One region of the Paeniglutamicibacter cryotolerans genome, then DNA from elsewhere that is predicted to be linked to it. Evidence: riboswitches for the same ligand, from Rfam matches in the RefSeq annotation. Region 1 holds a riboswitch; the other holds the start of a gene.

Region 1 (7,142 bases):
CCTTGTCTCGCCCGACTACATCCAATACGGGAACCACGGAAAATTCCAGCTTTCCCTGAATCCCGTCGCGGGCATTACCCGGGCCGACCTGGCCTCCGGCTCCCAGCTGGACGAGTCGGGAACGGAATCGCAGATCCTGCTGCCCACCTCCTACCTCGATTCGATGGGCCTGGGAACGGCCGAGGAAGCAGTGGGCAAAACGGTGCGAATCGGCATCACCGACTACGCCGGCAAACAGAGCACAGTGAACGCAACGGTGGTCGGCGTGCAAAACGAGACGCTGCTTGGCACTACCGCCGGCATCAACCAGCACCTGATCAATGAGCTTGTCGCCATCCAGAACACCGGAAGGCCGGCCAGCCTGGTCCAGGGCTATGTCATGGCCACGGCCCACTTCGACCCGAACCTGGGCAGCGACCATACCCAGGGCCTGAAGGACGCATTGGCCGCCCAGGGGTACACTGCCCAGACGGTCCAGGATCAATTGGGTGCCTTCCAAAGCGTGATCAACGGGATCGTCGGCGTCCTGAACGCCTTCGCGGTGATCGCCCTGATCGCTGCCGGATTCGGCATCATCAATACGCTGCTGATGAGCGTTCAGGAGCGGACCCGGGAAATCGGCCTGATGAAGGCCATGGGCATGGGCGGAGGCAGGGTCTACACGCTCTTCAGCCTCGAAGCGATCTTCATCGGTTTCCTGGGCAGCGCCATCGGCGCCGTGGCGGCGATCGGCCTCGGCTCGTTGATCAGCAACATCCTGGCGGACACCGTCCTGTCCGGATTGCCGGGGCTGCAGGTCATGCAGTTCGCACCGGCCTCGGTGGCAACCATCATCGGCGTGGTCATGCTGATAGCCTTCCTGGCCGGAACGCTGCCTGCGCGCCGCGCTGCTCGGCAGAACCCGATTGACGCCCTGCGCTACGAATAGGGGGCGGGAACGCACCGGCAGCTGAACCGCCCGTTAGAACGGGTTCAGCAGCCGGTGCACAAACTGGCGGGTGCGCTCTTGCTGCGGGGCACGCAGCACGGTGTCCGGATGTCCGCGTTCCACCACGACGCCGCCGTCCATGAATACGACCTCGTGGGCGACCTCGCGGGCGAACGCGAGCTCGTGGGTGACCATGACCATCGTCCAGCCCTCCTGCGCCAGTTCCTTAATGACCTTGAGCACGTCACCGACCAGCTCCGGATCCAGTGCGGAGGTCGGTTCGTCGAAGAGCAGTAGCGAGGGCTTCAGCGCCAGTGCGCGCACGATTCCCACCCGCTGTTGCTGGCCGCCCGAGAGCTGGTATGGATGCTCATCGCGCTTCTCGGCCAGGCCTACCCGTTCGAGCAGCGCCTCGGCTTCGGCGATGACCTCGGCCTTCTTGCGCTTCTGGACCTGGATTGGGCCCTCGATGATGTTCTGCAGCACGCTCATGTGCGGGAAGAGGTTGTAGTTCTGGAAAACCATGGCACTGCGGGTGCGCAGCGCCTCGTATTCCTTCTTCGTGGTCCCCGGGGTGAAGCCGACGGCCGGGCCGTCGGCGAAGGCCACCGTGCCGGCATCGGGGCGTTCGAGCCCGTTCAGGCAGCGCAGCACAGTGGTTTTTCCCGACCCCGAGGGGCCGATGAGTGCGAGCACCTCGCCGGGCCTCACCTCCAGGTCGATGGACTTGAGCACCTCGTTGGATCCGAAGGCCTTCTTCAGTCCGGCAACCCGCAGCAGGGCCGGGGCGCCGGAGCTCTCAGCGGGCGACATGGCGGTCCAGCCTTTCTTCCAGTTTCGACTGGCCGGTGGAAAGCACCAGGCAGAACACCCAGTAGATCAGTGCTGCCTCCAGGTACACCAGCATGAACTCCTGGCTGAACGCCGCGATTTCCTGCGCCTTGCGGAACATTTCGGAGAACAGGATCAACGATGCCAGCGAAGTGTCCTTGACCAGGGAGATGAACGTGTTGGAGAGCGGAGGCACCGAGACCCGGGCCGCCTGGGGCAGGATGACCCGGATCAGGGTCCGGGTGCTGGACATTCCGATGGTGTATCCGGCTTCCCACTGGCCCCGGGGCACCGAGAGGATTGCGGCGCGGATGACCTCGGCGGCGTAACCGCCCACGTTCAGCGAAAAGGCGATAATGGCGCTGGGCCATGGGCTAAGCGTCACCCCGATGGAGGGCAGTCCGAAGAAGATGACGAAGAGCTGCACCAGCAGCGGGGTTCCACGGATCACCGAGATGTATGCCCGGGCGATGAAGGAAACCAGCTTGTTGGCGCTGAGCCGCATCAACGCCATCAGCAGGGCGATCACCAGGCCGATGGCGAAGCTGGCCAGCGACAGCGGGATGGTGCCCTTGAGCCCGCCCAACACCAACGGACCCAGCGAGCTCCAGAACAGCGTCCAGTCCATTCCCGCCCCTTACGTTGTGGTTGCCGGTTTCGAGCCGGTGGCTACTTGCTGACATCCTCGCCGAAGTACTTCTCGGAGATGGTCTTCAGCGTCCCGTCGGCGGTCAGGTCCGCCAGGGCCTGGTCCACGGCCTTGACCAGGTCGTCGCTGCCCTTGCTGAAGGTCAGTGCGCTCTTGGATGTCTCGGTGGTCTCGGCGGCGATCTTGATGTCCGGGTCGTTCTTGGTCTTCTGCGAGTCCAGGTAGGTCAGCTTGTCGTTGATCGTCGCATCGACCCGGCCCTGCTTCAACAGCGTGATGGCCTGGGCCCAGCCCTCGACCGCCTCGACCTTGGCGCCGCTATCCTTGGCCAGCTGATTCCAGTTGCTGGTCAGCGACTGCGCCGTGGTCTTGCCCTTGAGGTCGGCGAAGGAGGTGATGTCGGTGTTGGAAGCCTTGGTCACGATGACACCGGTGCTGATCGTATACGGGGTGGAGAACAGGTACTTGGCCTCGCGCTCAGGCGTCATGGTCACCTGGTTCGCGATCATGTCGAAGCGTCCCGCGTCCAGTCCGGCGAAGATCGCATCCCACTGCGTTTCCTTGAACTCCGGCTTCACGCCCAGCTTGTCCGCCACGGCCGTGGCGACTTCGACGTCGTAACCGGTCAGCGGGCCGGTTCCACCCTCGTGGAACGAGAAGGGCTTGTAGGTGCCCTCGGTGCCGATAGTCAGCACGCCGGCGTCCTTGACCTGCTGCAGGGTCAGGCCGGCGGCCTCGCCCGAAGCCCCGGGCGTGGCGGGCTTCGATGAGCCGCAGCCGGTGGCTGTGAGCGCTACCAGGGCGGCCGCTGCGGCGAAGGTGAGGAGACGGCGTTTCATGGGGAGGGGGGCCTTTCGTTGGTCAAACGGGTTGGACACGACGCTAACACCCCCGCTGGTGCAGGATAAGAGCTATGTTCCGAAGTGCTACGAAATGCCACGACCGGACGACGCCGAGGCCGCCGCACACAGATGCGTGCGGCGGCCTCGGCGGGTGCTGCTGAAACCGAGATCAGACGATGATCTCGGTGCCCTTCCAGAGGCGCTTGGTGGCCAGTGCGGCGCCGGCGCCCAGTGCCTCGAGCTTGGCCATGGCGATCTGCGGGTGGACGCGGCCGCCGAGTCCGCAGTCGGTGGAGGCAATCACGTTCTCGCGGCCGACCAGGTTGGCGAAGCGCTCGATGCGGTCGGCGACCAGCTCCGGGTGCTCGACCACGTTCGTGGCATGCGAGACGACGCCGGGGACCAGGATCTTGCCCTCGGGCAGTACATGGTCCTCCCAGAGGCGCCATTCGTGCTCGTGGCGCACGTTGCCGGCCTCGAACGAGTACTGGCCGGCGTTGATGCGCAGCACCGGATCGAGGATGTCGGCAAACGGGATGTCGGTGGTGTGCGGCCCGTGCCAGGAACCCCAGCACACGTGCAGGCGGATCCGCTCTGCCGGCAGCCCGCGCAGCGCGTAGTTGGTCGCCTCGACGCGCAGCTCGAGGAACTTCAGGTAGTCCTCGAGGCTCGGCTCCGGGTTGACCTGGTCCCAGGATTCGGCCAGTGACGGGTCGTCGATCTGCAGGGTCAGCCCGGCATCAATGATCGCCTTGTATTCCTCACGCATGGCATCCGCCGCGGCGAAGAGGTACTCCTCGTCGCTGGTGTAGAAGTCGTTGGCCAGGCGCGCGCAGGAGGCGGGGGACAGTGCCGCGAGGAAGCCCTCTTCGGTGCCGGTTGCCGCCATGGCGGTCTTCAGGTTCCTGATGTCCGATGCCACCAGGTCGTGCCCGGTGTAGGTCAGCGGTGCGACGACCTTCGGCTGCGTGGTGGCCTTGCGGTGTGCCAGGATGCCCGATGTCGGATCCGCGTAGGCCTCGGCGAACGCCTGGCGGTCGCGCCGGTCCGGGAAGGACGTCAGTACGACGTTGCCGGGGGTGGAGCGGTTGACCTGGGCATCGGCCCAGCGGTCGACGGTGGTTTCCTCCAGGCCGCCTAGGCGGGCGAAGGAGTAGTTCCACCAGGCGCCGAAGTCGACGGCGGAGGACATGGTGTGTCCGAATTCACCGTCGTTGGGAATGTCGATGCCCAGCTCCCGCTGCTTGGCGACGATTCCGGTGACGGAGGCCTCGAGCAGTTCATGGAACTCGGGCGTGATTCCGTCGCGCTCCTTGGCCGCGTTGGCCGTCAGGAGTGCTTCGGTGCGCGGCAACGAGCCGGCGTGGGTGGTGCGGATACGACTGTCGTTAAAGGACATGGGCAATTGCCTCTTTCCATCGAACCTGGCAGTAGCACCGTTACCGTTTCAGATGCCTCATCGGCGGGGTAGGTTGCTGCGGCTTCATCGATCCAGGTCTCTCGGCCGCTCCGGATGGGTACGAATAATTCCTATCACGGAAGCGATGCGTGTCACTATTTGACGCCGTCGTGTGACCTCAGCCGAGCAGCAGCGGCACCAGCAGCATCGCCGGAAGCGCAATAACGGTGGTCAGCAGGACGGTGTCCTTGGCCAGCGTGACGCCGCGATCGTAACGTGAGGCCGTGACGAAGATGTTCTGGGCGGTGGGCAGTGCCGCCATGATCACGGCGATGAACAGGTCGAGCCCGGTCAGGCGGAAGACGAACGCGGCAATCAGCCAGGCCAGCACGGGGTGCACCACGAGCTTGAGCCCGGTCGCCACCAGGGTGTCGGCCCGCCGTCCGGCGGCCCGTTCCAGCGGCTTGGACCCAACCAGCGAGATGCCGAAGGCGATCAGCATGGCCGGGATCGCGGCACCGGCGATCAGTTCGACCGGATCGGCGACCTGCGGTGGAAGCTTCCAGCCGAACACGGCGACGAGCAGGCCGGCCAGGGATCCGACGATCATCGGGTTCCGGGCCGTCTGTATGAGCATCGTCAGCGGGGTGGTCCGGTGCCGGGAAGTGCTCGCGTCGAGGATGGCCAGGCAGATGGGTGAGTAGACGGCCAGCTGGAAGAGGATGATCGGGGCGGCATGGGACAGGTCCCCGAGAACGTACAGGGCGATGGGTAGGCCGAGGTTGGCCGAATTCACCGTGGAGGCACTCATCGCCCCGATGACTGTTTCGGTCAGGTCGCGTCGCAGCCACCAACGGGTGATCAGCACGAACAGGGTTCCGGTGAGGAACGCCGAGATGGTCGCCACGCCGAGCTGTGGTCCCAGCACTGCCGTGGGGTTCGACGTGGACAGCGTGGTGAAGAGCAGCGCCGGGCTGGCGACGAAGAAGGTCAGCCTGTTCAGAATGAGCCTGGCATCGGGTCCCAGTACACCGGTGCGGCCCACGAAGTAGCCGACGACGATGACTGTCCAGACCACGGCGAATCCCGACAGCACTCCGCCCACGTTTTCGCCTTCCGATCGTTTCACCGAACCATGGTTGCCGAATCGACACTAGCCGCGGCCGGATCCGACGATGTAATCCGGCGACGCGGGTGTCCGGAGGCAAACAAGAATCCGGCCTCCCACGCTGTGGGGGACCGGATCGGTTGGAGCGGGTGACGAGAATCGAACTCGCCTCTCAACCTTGGGAAGGTCGCATTCTACCAATGAACTACACCCGCAATGCCTGCCCCGTCCGCCATTGGCGGCCGGGCGTTCACCAGCATAGCGCACACCCCGGGGCCGGTGCCTAATCGGCGGCCTACCGGCGTGGCGCCGACAGCTAGGGCATGACCGGTGGAGCAGGTTTGCGCTGCTGCCGCGCCACCCACGGCCTGGTCAGTGGTTCAACGAAGCGGGTGGCGATCGGGCCGAAGACGGCCAATAGCAGCACGTAGGCGGTCGCCAGGGCGGCAAGCTTCTCGTTGACGGCCCCCGAGGCGACAGCCAGGCCGGCTATCACGATGGAGAACTCGCCCCGGGCTATCAGCGCGGCACCTGCACGCAGCTGGCCCGGAAGCCCGATGCCCACCCGCTTGGCCGCCCAGACTCCGGTGGCGACCTTGGTCAATGACGTGACGATGGCCAGCAGCACGGCGAGCAGGAGCACCGGGGGAATGGTCCTCGGATCGGTGTTGAGACCGAAGAGCACGAAGAACATCGCCGCGAACAGGTCGCGCAGCGGTTCGAGCACCTTGGCCGCCGAATGTGCCGTCGACCCGGAGATGGCGATGCCCAACAGGAACGCACCCACGGCGGCTGAAACCTGCAACGCGGAGGCTACTCCGGCCACGAACAGCGCGGCGCCGATGAGCTTGAGCAGGAAGTTCTCGCGGTCGTTTGAGTGGATCAGGCGCGAAATCTGCGGACCGAAACGCAGGGCGACCAGCAGCACCAAGGTGATGACCAGCAGCGCGATGCCCACGGCGCGCAGTCCGCCGAAGAAACTCAGGCCGGCCAGCGTCGCCGTCAGGATCGGCAGGTACACGGCCATGACCAGATCCTCGAGGACCAGCACCGAAAGCACCACCGGTGTCTCGCGGTTACCCAGCCGGCCCAGGTCCGAGAGCACCTTGGCGACGATCCCGGAGGAGGATATGTAGGTGACGCCGCCCATGACCAAGGCGCCGGTGAAGCCCCAGCCCAGGATGATCGCCAGCGCGGCGCCCGGGGTGAAGTTCAGGACCAGGTCCATCAGCCCGGCCAACCAGGAGCGCTTGAGCCCGGTGACCAGCTCGCGGGCCGAATATTCCAGGCCGAGCATGAGCAGCAGCAGGATCACGCCGATCTCGCTGGTGATCACCCCGAACTCCTCGATGCCGACCAGCGGGATGGCACCCCCGTTCCCGAAG
Region 2 (7,142 bases), 880 kb from region 1:
TCTTGCGGGATCGGACCCACATCGAGGATGTCCACTACCAGCAGGTCACCGGGCTTGGCGCCCTCGACGCGGAACGGTCCGGAGAGCTTGTGGACCGTCAGCAGCGGGGCGTCGAGGATGTCCTGGGCGGAGTCGTCGTTGACGATGGCCCCGTCAAACCATTCCCGGCAGTCGACGCGGAACGAATCGCCGGGTTTGACGGTGGCCACCGGCGGGATCTCCGGGTGCCACCGGTTGTGTCCGAGCTTCTCCTGGTCTTCGAACTTCTTGCCTGAATCGAGCGGAAAAAGTACTTCTGGCATGGTATTTCTCCTTAAGTGAACTCGTACTGGTTTTTGTTCTTCGGGCCCTAGGGCCGCGGAAGTTTCTGATGCAGCGGATTGGAGGTGTACCGGGCGGGTGCCTTCATGCCGCTGGAGGGGAGCCTGTTCGAGACCACCTCGGGTTCGTGGGCGCTGCGCTTGGTCGAATCGATCAGCTTGAACTCCGCAGAACCCGCGATCGACAGCTTCGGCGCGCTGATCCTGCGTCTGGACTGCTGCCCGCAGTCGGGACAGTCCAGCGACCCGGGGGCCTGGCTCATCGAAAAGGACGCTTCGAATGCTGTGCCTTCGGGGCAGCGGAATTCGTACAACGGCATGGAGGGCACTCCTGATGTGGGCGCGGACAAATGGTGGAAGGAAACTCGAATGGGTCGAAAGACTGAACGCCCGGTCAGCCGGCCTGGGTCATCGCTGCGGGAGCCGGCGCGTTAAGCGCCGCACGCCGACCCATGACGAAGGCGAAGATCAGGGCCAGCAGGCTCGCGGCGGCCATCCACAAGGCATTGGCCGTGGTGGATTTGAACGCGCCGGAGATCAACAGCAATGCCGGAATCGTGGCGGTGATGTGGGCGACTATCAGGGTGAACCAGCCGGTGGTGATGGCCAGGCTTTCCATATTCAAGCCCAGCAGCAGGAAGAACATGAACCAGAGAACCGCCCAGGTGTACCACATCACGGCGGAAACGGGGTCATCAAAGTGCACCAGCAGGACGCTGCCGATCACTATGGCGCAGACTGCCACGAACAGCGAGAACCAGCCCAGGCCTTCGCCGGGAAGTGAGCACAGCTGATTGAGGCCCACGTACAGGTAGGTGAAGCCAAAGAGGTAAAGCCCCGCTGCGCCAAAGATAATGGCCGGGTCTCCGTTGGCTTGGGAAATGATGATGGTGGGGAAGACCGTCTGCATGGCACCGACGAACAGGTTCATGATCGCGGCTGATTTTCCGGGAACCTTCCCGATGAGCATGAGGCCGTTGATGAAGAGAACGGCGCCAACGTATAGCAATCCGACATTACTCAAGTGAACATCCTTCAAACGCTTATATGGGTTGAGGGGTGGTGCGCCGGCGGACAAGGGAAGATGTCTCTGACCGGATCAATCACTGGCTTCCCATCAAGCTATCCTCAACACTCGGAGAACGTCAATGGGTGCGCGGGAAACGAAAACGACGAAAAAAGACGCGGGACATTCGCCATCGACAGGCCTAAGCGTGTAGACAGGTGTCATTACCATCCAGAGCGGCCGAGAGATCTGGCTCGATGACGCCGCAGCAACCCCAGCCCATTCAATGGGCGGAAGGTGCTCACGCCAGACCGATGGAGAGTGGACCATGGCCCTGGCGCCTGAAACAGTACGTGTACCAGCCGAAATCAATCTCGGGACCTTCGGAGCAGTGGACCTGGACGACCTTGGCGATGCGGTTCCGGCGCGGCACCTGATTAAACTCACCCCGGGCGTTCCCACCGGTTCGCATTACGACGAACTGGCGGCGATCTTCCGCCCGGTCTTCGCCCGCATTGCCGAAGGGGCGCGGGAGCGAGACTCTACCCGGACCCTTCCCTTCGAACAGGTGGGATGGCTGAACAAGGCCCGTTTCGGAGCACTGCGGGTTCCGGCCTCCCGGGGTGGCCACGGCGCCTCGCTGTCCGATGCGTTCCGGCTGCTGATTGAATTGGCCGATGCGGATTCGCAGGTCGCCCACCTGTGGCGCTCGCATATCGGCTTCGCCGAAACGGTGCTGCTGCTGCCCGACGACGAGCTGCGGGATACGTGGTTCGGGCGTTTCGCCGACGGACACATCGTCGGCAATGCCTACACCGAACGCGGCGGAAACACGCTGGGGACCCTCTCAACGAGGCTGGTTTCAGCCGGCGGCCGCTGGCGGGTCACCGGTGAGAAGTACTACTGCACCGGCACCATCTACGCCGATTGGGTGGCGGTTGCGGCCTCCCGCGAGGATGTCCCGGGCCGGCACATCGCCGTAGTGTCGACCCAACATTCCGGGGTGCGGATTTACGATGACTGGGATGGCTTCGGCCAGCAGCTCACCGGCACCGGGACCACGTCCTTCGATGCCGTTCCGGTGGACTCGCTGCTGCCGCAGGACGCAGACGGGGCCCACCCCGAATCCGCGATCTACCAGTTGGTGCTGCTTGCCGTGCAGGCCGGCATCACCCGGGCGGTGCTGCGCGATGCCCGCGAGCAGGTGCAGGTGCGCACCCGCTCCTTCAGCACCGGAAGCGGTGTGGTGCCGCGGCACGATGCCCAGGTGCTGCAGCTCATCGGTGAGATATCTGCCTCCGCTTTCGCCGTGGACGCCACGGTGCTGGCCGCCGTGGCCGAACTCGAATCGGTGCTCGCGGACGAGGCGCTGAACGCGGCCGAGCGTTTTGCCGTCGCCGAGCTCTCGGCCAACCGCGCCCAGACGGCGATCCAGCCGCTGGTCCTGGGCGCCGCATCGAAGCTTTTTGACGGGTTGGGGGCATCGGCCACATCAAGCGCCTGCAACCTGGACCGGCACTGGCGCAATGCCCGAACCGTGGCGACGCACAACCCGGCCATCTACAAGGCGCGCATCGTCGGGGACTACGAGGTCAACGGCACGGCTCCACGCAAGCTGAATTCGGTCGGCAATGCCGGCGCCCGCCACACTTCCACCCGGTTCTGAGCGGGCTCAACCCACCGCACCCACCATCCACCTCGCCATCGGCCCCGCACATCGCGCACGGCGGTCGATCCGCCCAGCCCGGGAATCATTGCCGGGAGCGGAAACCAAAGGAGAACCATGAGCAATTCACCGGCACGCCGACATATCCGCTTCAACGCCTTCGACATGAACTGCGTCGGCCACCAGTCACCCGGGCTGTGGCGCCACCCGCAAGACCGCTCGGCAGACTACACCGACTTGCATTACTGGGCCGACCTGGCCCAGACCCTTGAACGTGGACTGTTCGACGGGATCTTCATCGCCGACGTGCTGGGCAGCTACGACGTGTATGGCGGATCAGCCGCGGCAGCGCTGCGCCAGGGCACCCAGACCCCGGTCAACGATCCCTTCTTGCTGGTCTCCGCGATGGCCCTGGTCACCGAGAACCTGGGCTTCGGGGTCACCGCCGGGACCGCGTATGAGCACCCGTACCCGTTTGCCCGCCGGTTGGCGACACTTGACCATCTGACCCGCGGCCGGGTGGGCTGGAACGTCGTCACCGGGTACCTGCCCTCGGCGGCGCGCAATATGGGCAACGACGACCTGCTCGAGCACGATGAACGCTACGACCACGCGGATGAGTACCTCGAAGTCGTCTACAAGCTGCTTGAGGGCTCGTGGGAAGACGATGCGGTGGTGCGCGACGCGGCCACCGGAGTGTTCACCAACCCGGAAAAGGTCCACCCGATCAACCACGAAGGCAGGTATTTCAAGGTTCCCGGCATCGCCATCACCGAACCCAGCCCACAGCGCACCCCGGTGATCTACCAGGCAGGGGCATCCATGCGAGGCATTGCCTTTGCCGCCGGAAACGCCGAGGCAGTGTTCGTCGGAGCCCCGACCAAGGAAATCCTGAAGTCGACGGTGGCTAGGATCCGCGATGCGGTGCAGGCGACGGGCCGGGACCGTCACGACGTGCGCATCTACACGATGCTCACCATCATTACCGACGCGACCAGCGAATTAGCTGCGGCCAAGCACGAGGAATACCAGTCCTACGCTTCGGAGGAGGGCGCACTGGTGCTGCTCTCGGGCTGGCTGGGCATCGACCTGTCGGCCTACGGCCTGGACGACGAGATCGGTGATGTCGAATCAAACGCGATCAAGTCCGCCGTCGAGTCGTTCAGCAAGCTGCGCAGCGACGATGGAACCCCCTGGACGGTGCGGGACATCGCGGCGTGGGCGGGCATTGGCGGCATGGGACCGCGTGTTGTCGGTTCCGGGGCAGAGGTAGCGCGGGAACTCATCGCCTGGGTGGATGAGACCGATGTCGATGGCTTCAACCTGGCCTATGCCGTGACCCCGGGCAGCTTCGAGGACGTCGTTGAATTCGTGATCCCCGAGCTCCAGGCCTGCGGCGCGTACCCCACCGAATATGCCCCGGGCACGCTGCGCAACAAGTTGTTCGGACGCGGCGATAAGCTGCCCGAAACCCACCGCGGTGCGGCATTTACGACACGGAACCGGCTCGCCTCCCGGTAGCGTTCCGGGGCGCCGCCCGAACGGCTCCGGAGCTGTACCGTTGGGTCATGGACAACCACCTGCCCGGCGGCCACCTCAACGACCGGGAAACCATCAGCCGGCTGCTGACCACGCCCGCACGCTGGGCCGTGGTCGGCCTGTCGAATAACCCGCACCGGGTGGCCATCGGCGTCGCCTCCTTCCTGCAGCAATCACTGGGCATGAGCATCATCCCGGTGTCGCTCAAGGGCGATGACGTCCACGGGGAAAAGGGTTACCGGAAGCTCGCCGATGTCCCCGGACAGATCGACGTGGTCGACTGCTTTGTGAACTCGCAGAAGGTCGGCGCCGTGGTCGACGAGGCAATTGCCGTCGGTGCGCGCGCCGTCTGGCTGCAGTTGGGCGTCGTGGACGAGGCTGCAGCGGCTCGTGCCAAGGCAGCCGGGCTCGAGGTGGTCATGGACACCTGCCCGATGATCGAATACCCGCTCCTCTGACCGTATTTACCCCCTCCACCAGGGTCATCTGAAAAACCACACGTGCTAAACGTGCAACGAAGTTCATGCGTACGCTAGCCACGGCAATCAAAACAAGTTTGGCTCTCCTGACGTAAATGTGGGTGGTGTCATTTCTGGTATGGGAGCCGGGTGGTGACCGGTCCGCAGGCGAGCATGATCAGTGCCAGCGTGGCCTCCGGTGAATGGAACCCGTAGGAGCGTCTGGTCATGGTTCTGATCTTGTTGTTCAGGCCCTCATGCTTGCCATTGCTGATTCCTCGCGTCACCGCCTGGTAAATGCCTTCCATATGTCCGCGCAAGGTCGCTGCGGCCTTCCTGAACGGAGCCAGGGCGCTGGTGGTCGCGGCGTCGCACCAGGCGCTGATCATGCCCATGACGTCTTGGGTTTCAAGGTCCCCGGCGAAGACCTCCCGCAAGGACTCCTTGAGCAGGTATGCCTCCCAAAGTTCCCCTCCGTCCTGCTCCATTTGCTTCAGGGTCGCGCCCTGCTTTTCGGTGAGGTCCCCGGGATTTTTCAGCAGGGCCCAGCGGTTGCCCTTGTATTTTTTGGCGAAGGCCTTATCCGGTAGTTCACGGGCCTTTTGCCAGAAGGCACGACGGACGGCTTCCAGGGCGTTGGTGGCCAGCTGGACGCAGTGGAACGGATCGATGCAGATGGCGGCCTGCGGCGCATTCTTCTTCACGGATTTGATGAATGCCGCTCCCATGTCCATGCTGACCGCCTTGATGTCTTGGGTGTTTTCGGGGCCGATTTCCGTGAAGAACTGATCCAGGGTGGCGGCGTTCTTCCCGGCTGCTCCCCAAAGGATGGTGGAGGTTTCGTGGTCCGAAACCAGGGTGAGGTAGTTGTGGTGCTTTTTCCAGGAGATCTCGTCCACGCCCAGGTGCACCAGATTCTCAAAGCGTGTGTCGTCGAGTTGTTCCTCCACGACGCGTTCACAGATGGCTCCGACGGTGCGCCAGGCGATCCTGGTGAAGGCGGAAACGCTGGTCTTGTCCGCCCGGGTGACCAGCCAGGCGACGAGGTCCTCGAAGTCTCGGGTGAACCTCGCATTGGAGCGGGCGAAAGGCACGGCCTGGACCACGACTCCGTGTTCGGGGCAACGCAGCCGCCGGCGCAGCATTTTCAGGACCAGGGGGCTGCCGCCCAGATCCAGGTGCCTCCACCTGGATTCGGCCCACCGGGTGTCGTATCCGACCGTGGTGGCAAAGGGGCAGTGCGGGCAGGAGAGCTTCTTCCGGGCGGTGAGTTTCACCGTGGCGATGACCGCGCCATGACCATCGAATTCGACGTTGGTGATACTGGTGCCGCTGAATTTGAGGGCGCGATTGAGTAGAGTGGTAGCTCGCATGGGTAACTCCGGTTAAGTCTGATAGTTGAGGAACTTACAAACTTACCGGGTTGCCCATGCTTTCTCGTTTACCACGTTTTCCCTGACCCACATTTACGTCAGGAGAGCCACAAGTTTTGGGTGCTGGGGGGACCAAAGGAATATTGGCGATGCACGAACTGGGGGTTCACGCGTCGCGATCGGGCTGGATGGCAACCGGCCCGGTCACGGTGTTGGTTTTCAGCTGTGGTCCTCACCGCCCAGGCAGGCCGGCGATGAAACCGCGAACCAGGGCCCGACCGGCGACATCGCCGGGGCCGGGTCCACCCAGGGGCAGGCGGCATTGCAGGCCCAGGCGTCCCCGCGGGCTCTGGACCGGGACAAGGCCACGGAAGTGGAAGCCGTCAAGCCGGAAGCCAGCGGCGGCTATTCACTGCGGGTGACGCCCAGTCCGGCAAGCGGTACGACCCGCTGGCCCGGGGTGCCGATCGCCTGCACCACCACTGTTGCAAACACCGGTGGGCACACGCTGACGGGGATGGCGATCACAGCCCAGCCCGCCGGGTGGTAGCACCGGCGGCCCTCGAGCAGGACAGTGCGGAGCTCTCGGGTGGCACCTCGGACCCCGTCGGCAGCGCGCTGACCTGGACCGCCGGGGACCTGGCCGCTGGCGAAAGCCGGACCCTGAGCTACGCGGCCACCATTAACGATGGCGCCGCCGACCTGCTCCTGGTGAACGCCGTCACGAGAACCGGGAACGTCCCGGAGATACGCACCGAACACCACACCGCGGAATGCCAT

The links. A riboswitch is a leader RNA that binds a small molecule or an ion and turns the genes downstream of it on or off. The one in region 1 is predicted to bind S-adenosylmethionine.
Region 2: linked by a shared signal. The riboswitch ahead of E9229_RS06590 (acyl-CoA dehydrogenase family protein) and the one ahead of E9229_RS02475 (cobalamin-independent methionine synthase II family protein) in region 1 are both predicted to bind S-adenosylmethionine.

What each region holds. Positions count from the first base shown of each region.
Region 1 covers NZ_JACHVS010000001.1:499,226-506,367, reverse strand. The annotation lists gene E9229_RS02495 (ABC transporter permease) at 1-928, shown strand, start outside; gene E9229_RS02490 (amino acid ABC transporter ATP-binding protein) at 962-1,741, opposite strand; gene E9229_RS02485 (amino acid ABC transporter permease) at 1,728-2,387, opposite strand; gene E9229_RS02480 (amino acid ABC transporter substrate-binding protein) at 2,429-3,247, opposite strand; gene E9229_RS02475 (cobalamin-independent methionine synthase II family protein) at 3,420-4,649, opposite strand; SAM riboswitch class I at 4,663-4,770, opposite strand; gene E9229_RS02470 (AEC family transporter) at 4,828-5,754, opposite strand; tRNA gene E9229_RS02465 (tRNA-Gly) at 5,899-5,972, opposite strand; gene E9229_RS02460 (cation:proton antiporter) at 6,074-7,142, opposite strand, start outside.
Region 2 covers NZ_JACHVS010000001.1:1,380,662-1,387,803, forward strand. The annotation lists gene fmdA (formamidase) at 1-302, opposite strand, end outside; gene E9229_RS06580 (FmdB family zinc ribbon protein) at 350-640, opposite strand; gene E9229_RS06585 (AmiS/UreI family transporter) at 715-1,344, opposite strand; SAM riboswitch class I at 1,551-1,647, shown strand; gene E9229_RS06590 (acyl-CoA dehydrogenase family protein) at 1,817-2,992, shown strand; gene E9229_RS06595 (LLM class flavin-dependent oxidoreductase) at 3,110-4,513, shown strand; gene E9229_RS06600 (CoA-binding protein) at 4,561-4,989, shown strand; gene E9229_RS06605 (ISL3 family transposase) at 5,118-6,362, opposite strand; gene E9229_RS06610 (hypothetical protein) at 6,736-6,912, shown strand; gene E9229_RS06615 (DUF11 domain-containing protein) at 6,906-7,142, shown strand, end outside.